Linked DNA regions of Acidicapsa acidisoli. The main gene of each other region encodes a partner of the protein of the gene in region 2 in a complex. Links are inferred from orthologs where the notes say so. Each region holds a gene or a part of one and is shown on either strand. Other genes may lie near its edges.

Region 1 (3,082 bases), on a different replicon or contig from region 2:
CGGCACGCCGTGGATTGGAACGCGATCCGCCAGCGGAAGCGACGCGATGGTATGAACACGAAGGTTTGAGGGTTCCGCAATGTCCCAGACTTCGACTTCTTTGGGAAAGCGATCATAAGTCGTGATATACGAGTAGGGTTTGTGGATCGCGGTGACGAGTATGTGCTGCCCATCCGGCGCGGGGTCGACGGATTGGTAGTTTCCAGGCGTACCCACAGGCCGGATCGCTCCGGTGGCCGCGTCGACTAGAGCGAGTTGTGAGGCCGCGAAGTAATTGAAAAGATCCTCATCGTGCGTGTTGCGGAGCGTGTCGCGGTTTTCATAGGTACTGCTCTGACCTTTTTCACCCTCTGTCTCCTGAATGCTCGGACCAATTGGCGCGGTTGGTTCAGGAGGCGGCGCACCCATCTCCGCGGGAACTAGCTTGACCAAGAGCCTTTTCTGGTCGGGCATCCATTTCATTTCGTCGTTGAACATTGGGTTGAGACGCGCACCGGACACCTGATGAATTTCGCCGGTCTTCGCGTCGCCGATCCAGAGCTCGACCGCGTCCGGCGCTAGATTCACGAACGCGAATCGTTTTCCGTCAGCGGCCCAGATTGGCTGGCCTGGGCACGCACCCTCGGGAAGCGCGACGGGGATTTGCGCGCCGTCGGCGATATGCACCAACGCGAAGCTCCTGGCGCAGGGCGTGATGCCGTAGCCGCCAGGGGTGTCGTGCTTGCTGTGATTCTTCGGCTCGACGCGCACGCCGGCAAGGCGCAGGAAAGGTGTCGCCACCCGAGAAATCGATGGGTAGTCTTGCCAGGACACCAAGAGAATCGTGTCCTCTGTCGGGCTTACCAATGGAACTGGCGGGGAAGGCGCGTGCATTACGTCCAGAATGTATTTTGGCGGCTGGTTATATCCGGATGGGTGATCAATCGAGGCCGCCGGTCCTGAGGTCGCGGTCGATGAGGACGGATTCGATGAGGACGAGTTCGACTGCGCGATAAGGGGCGCTGACGCCGCACAGGCTACCATAACTCCGGCCAAAAGACGGTTCAAGGCGTTTCTGACTGGCATGAATTCCCTCCCCCTTAATTCACCGGGAAAACGCGATAACCAAGACGATACATCGCAAATTGGATCAACATTCAAACCATAAACGCGGGCACTTCTTGAGGACTACCGCGTCCCATTGAGTCATCTTGATTTTCCGTTGAGCAGCCAGTATACTCGCGCAGTTTCCGCTGAGCGCATTTCTGTCAATCATTTCCTTCCAGAGGGCTCAGACTAGAGACATCCCTCTACAAGGGGAAAAGCGATGGTTCCGCGCTCTCGCCTGGGTCACGGAAGTTGCCGAGCCCTACGCCCGCCAGGCGGAATCGTTGCCCGGGATCAGTTCCTACTTTTTGCAGCAGAGACAGAGCAATCTGAGTCAGCTCTTCCTGTGAGGCTGGCGGCTCCGGGGCCGTCTGGCTTCGGGTCATCACGCGGAACTCAGCCGTCTTCAACTTCAAGACCACGGTGCGGGCGATTCGCGATTCCTTGCGGGAAGCGAGCCATGTTTTTTCGGCCAAACGCCGAATCATGGGTTCAGTTTCGGCAAGGAGTACATCCTGCTCAAACGTGTCCTCGGCTGAGATGGACTTTGTCGGCCGGTTAGGCACGACCGGATTCTCGTCGATTCCGCGAGCCAGTTCATACAGGCGTTGTCCGTAGCGGCCAAACATGCGTTGCAACTCGTTGAGCGGGAGGGTTCGTAACTCCCCGACCGTGCGCATTCCGAGCCTGACGAGCTTCTCTTCCGTGACTTTTCCAACTCCGGGGATGCGGCCCACAGGCAATGGAGTCAGGAAGCTCGCCACCTCCGCGGGCTGGATAACAAAAAGCCCATTCGGCTTACGCCAATCGGAGGCGATCTTCGACAGGAACTTGTTGGGAGCGACACCCGCAGAGGCAGTCAGGCTGAGCTCTTCGCGGATTTGCTGCCGGATTGTGCTGGCGACTTTCGTAGCCGTTGCGAGGCCGGTCTTATTCTCGGTGACATCCAGATATGCTTCATCGAGCGATAGCGGCTCGATGAGATCCGTGTGCCGGAGGAAGATCTCGCGCACGGCGCGTGAAACTGCCCGATAACGCGTGAAGTCGGGAGGGACAAAGACTGCCTCCGGGCACAGACGCTCGGCATGCGTCGCGACCATGGCTGAGCGCACGCCAAAGTGCCTGGCCTCATAGGAGGCCGCGCAGACTACGGAGCGCTTTCCCCGCCAGGCAACGACAACCGGCTTCCCGCGCAGCTCCGGACTATCGCGTTGCTCGACGGAGGCGTAGAACGCATCCATATCCACATGAACAATCTTCCGTCCGTTCATCCCATATTCATGGTAGGCCGTTTTCGAGAGGGCTCTTTAAGAATTCAGGGACGCTATTCGGGAATATTGCGTCTATTAGAGCGCAAGCGACAACGCAAGAGTGAGAAGCAACGCCGTGACCGAGATGATGGTTTCGCAGATCGACCAGGTCTCAATCGTCTGCGCTACGCTCATGTTGAAGTACTCCTTCACAAGCCAGAAGCCGCCGTCGTTGACATGAGAGAAAATGAGCGAGCCAGCTCCGGTGGCAATGGCCAGCAATTCCGGTCGAACGCCAGTGCTATGCAAGGCGATTGGCGCCACAATGCCGGCGGCTGTCGTCATAGCCACAGTCGCGGAACCGGTGGCCAGGCGCATCAATGCGGCGAGCAGCCAAGCAAGCAGCAGCAATGGAATGTGGCTCTGCAACGCAACTCCGATAATGGCCTGAGAGACGCCGCTATCCTGCAATATTCTTCCAAAGCCTCCGCCAGCGCCAACCAGCAGCGTGATTGTCGCCGTAGGTGCGAGGCATTCATTGCTGAAGCGCAGAATCGTCTCTCTCGTAAAGCCGCGTAACCGGCCAAGTGTGAAGAAGCTGACCAACACGCCGATCAAAAGAGCCATGTCATCGTTGCCGGCGAGATGAAGCGCCTCGTTCAACGCGCTCTTCGGCGTTGCGATTGCGTCGGCCCAACTGCCGATCAACATGAGAAGAACGGGGAGCAGGATGGAGAACACAGTAA
Region 2 (3,181 bases):
CCCTCCGCGCCAACAACCTCCGGCGCGGTTCCTTGCTCTTCTTCCGCCTCGGCCATCGCACCGCCATTTGTCGAGCAAATGTCGCGAAATGCCCGACATGAGTTCCCCGCAAACGAAAACAGGGAGCAGCGCTCCAGCGCCACTCCCCAATCCCATCCGCGATTGTTCCTAGACTACCCGTCCACCCTCAAATTCCCCGCAAATCGGTGAAATACTCCTAAGCTATTCAAAATAAACAATCTATAAACCAACCCCCACGAATCGATCCTTGACAGCACCAGCAGAACTGAAAAATAAATTGCCCAACGCCCAGGAGCAGTTGTCCCCCGGGTAGCCGGGCATCCACCGCTGCCCAGCTATCCTTGCGGTAACCCACTTTTCCACTACCCCGCCAAACCCTGTGCAAACTGTGGACACTCCGTTCCCGTTGCAAATCCCGTCCCCACTTGACCCGCATCAATCCAAGCTCAAACCCTGCTTTCCACCCCTCTTACCCAAAAATCCACATCCCATTTCCGCCTCGCTGTGGGAACGGTGCATCCTCCGGTACGCATTTCACCCCTGTTTTCCCACCTTTCCACTTGCCCTCAATTCCACAGGCCAGTTTTCTAAAACTCGTCCCAATCCCAACCCCAGACTCAACAACAAGATCCGCCAGATTTCCACTTTTCCTTCCGCAACGGGTACTACGGCGGGGCTAAATAACTCTTTGTTCAATTCTTTTCCGTAACCCGTCGCATCTCCCGCTCTACCTCTCGCAAAACCAAATCCGGGTGCCCCATCCCCTACCCAAAATTTGATGGCGCTTCATCCCGGCATGGGTGGGATCAACCAGTCTTCGAACGCCAACCCCAAATCCCCGCTTTTCATCGGTTCAAGCCGAGTTTTCCACCTGGCCCAAACCTTGCTCTTGCATACAATCAAGGCAGGCCAACCGCGCGTTTTCACTGCATACCCCTGTGGTGTAGAGTGGCATCACGCCCAAAGCGCGAGCGGCCACAAGTCGCAAAGCAACTTCTGACGCAGGAGAGGAAACAAATCATGCCAGGGCTGGGATTCGAAGAAATAGACGTTGTGACCACCGCACCTTCACAGGGGGCTGTAATGGAAATCACCGTAACGCGCCAGGACTTGCTCAAGGAACTTACCGCAATCCAGTCCGTTGTCGAACGCAAGACCACCATCCCCATCCTCTCCAACTTCCTCGTCGAAGTAACCGACGGCGCCGAAGGCGGCCAGATCAACATCACGGCCACCGACCTCGACCAGGCCATCCGCACCTCCGCCAAAGCCAAGGTCAAGAAAGCTGGCTCCTGCACCATCCCCGCGCGCAAACTTTACGATTACGTCAAGCTCCTCCCCGACGGCGAAATCTCCCTCAAGCTCCTCGACAACCACTGGGTCCAGATTCGCTCCGGCCGCTCCAACACCAAGATGGTCGGCCTGGGCCGCGCCAACTATCCCCAGGTTCCCGAGCTGCCCACCGTAGCCTCCGTCAAGATCCCGGTAGCCGTCCTCAAGACCCTCATCGCGCGCACCATCTTCTCCATCTCCAACGAAGAATCCCGCTACACCCTCAACGGCGCGCTGCTCATCCTCAAGGCCGAATCCATCGCAATGGTAGCCACCGACGGCCATCGCTTGTCGTTCGTAGAAAAGCCCGAAGAAACCCTCGATGGCGTAAGCGGTGAAAAGCGCATCCTCATCCCGCGCAAAGCCCTCGCCGAGCTGCAATCGCTCCTCAACTCCACCGAAGCCGAACACGTTGAGTTCGCCGACGACGATCTCTGGCTCTTCTTCCGTATCGGCCATCGCACGCTTTCCAGCCGCAAGCTCACCGGCCAGTTCCCCAACTACGAAGCCGTCATGCCCCGCGACAACACCCGCTTCGTCGTTGTCCGCTGCGCCGAGCTATCCGCCGCCATCGGCCGCGTAGCCCAGTTCGCCGACGAGCGCAGCGGAGCGGTCCGCATCAAGATGGAACAGAACGAGCTCAAGATCACCGCTCAGTCCAACGAATCCGGCGAATCCGAAGACTCCATCGAAACCCCTTACACCAGCGACCCGCTCGTAGTCGGTTTCAACTCCAGCTACATGCTCGACTTCCTCAAAGCCATGGGCAACGAAGGTGAAGTGCGCCTCGAATTCAAAGACGGCCAGTCCGCCGGCCAGATGCGCCCCGAAGATCCCGACGCCGAATACAAATATCGTTATGTTTTGATGCCAATGCGCATCTGACGCATCGAATACGCGGAAGAGGGAAAAATCCGCACTCGGCTCGCCTGTTTAAGTCAGATCAGCTAGGTGCGGATTCTCTTTTTCCCGGGCTATGGCCCAACGGGAGAGATAACATGAACATCTTCATGATTCTCGGGATTAGTTTATTTGCTTTGATGGGAATCGTAGTCCTCGTCTTTTCCTGCCTACCCTCCCCAATGGTCAATAAGCTGATGCGCCGATTCAAAACCACCCGCTGACGAATGGCAAGATAAGTAGGATTCTGTAGAACCCAACAGCCCACGCCTTCGCTGTTGTCGTTGTCTTTGCATTTCTGTCTGTCATTCCCGCAGGGAATCTGCTTATCTAGTCACCCCTCCAACCAAACCCGCATTCCCTTCAAATCCATCACCACCACCGAGTGCTCCAGCAGCGCATGGCCCACCGTCCCATCGAACATCCCATCCGGCAAATGCACCTCCGGCCCCGCAAAATACACAGTTGCATCTTTAGCCAGCACCCGGCCCTTAAACGCCTCGGCAGTCGCCACAGATGTCATCATGTCCACTCCGCCATCGGTGTACTTGATCCTCTCTTTTTTCGTGGACCTTGCCTCCTCAACCAACCCCAGCTTCTCCACCGAAGTCGGATAAATCAGCATCGTCCCACTGAACAGTGAGTCGATCTGCGCTGTAATAGCCTTCCCATTGACCGAGAACCCGGTAGCCACCAGAATCGGCGGCCCGTGCTTCCCAAACGTCGGAGTCGTCAACTCCCCGCACTGCCCCGGACACTGCACATCGCCCGTCTGGAGATCCGAAAACCGAACCTTCCGCCCCACATAATCCATCTCCAGCATTCGCCCCTTGAAAGCCGTATAAGCCAGCGACCCATCGGATTTAGGCATCTGATCCTTCGACATATACGCCGCCAGATCCATTACCAGCACCTTCACGTCGCCCAG

Evidence for each region.
Region 1: the proteins of dnaN (region 2) and dinB are in contact, whole or in part, in a solved structure (PDB 1OK7), measured with the Escherichia coli proteins. The link is inferred for Acidicapsa acidisoli from one-to-one orthologs.

The regions. Positions count from the first base shown.
Region 1 is NZ_JAGSYI010000002.1:1,841,519-1,844,600, forward strand. The notes cover bases 324-3,082. They hold dinB (DNA polymerase IV), read right to left. Parts: upstream 2,358-3,082; coding sequence 1,290-2,357; downstream 324-1,289. Other genes in these bases: OHL23_RS17350 (S9 family peptidase), read right to left, coding at 324-1,065; OHL23_RS17360 (GntP family permease), read right to left, coding at 2,433-3,082. Outside these bases: more of OHL23_RS17350, read right to left, coding at 1-323. UniProt on the Escherichia coli protein: Poorly processive, error-prone DNA polymerase involved in translesion repair and untargeted mutagenesis. Copies undamaged DNA at stalled replication forks, which arise in vivo from mismatched or misaligned primer ends.
Region 2 is NZ_JAGSYI010000001.1:1,290,249-1,293,429, forward strand. Bases 282-3,139 are described here. They hold dnaN (DNA polymerase III subunit beta), read left to right. Parts: upstream 282-1,041; coding sequence 1,042-2,238; downstream 2,239-3,139. Other genes in these bases: OHL23_RS05155 (retropepsin-like aspartic protease), read right to left, coding at 2,588-3,139. In the rest of the region: OHL23_RS05145 (hypothetical protein), read right to left, coding at 1-56; more of OHL23_RS05155, read right to left, coding at 3,140-3,181. UniProt on the Escherichia coli protein: Confers DNA tethering and processivity to DNA polymerases and other proteins. Acts as a clamp, forming a ring around DNA (a reaction catalyzed by the clamp-loading complex) which diffuses in an ATP-independent manner freely and bidirectionally along dsDNA.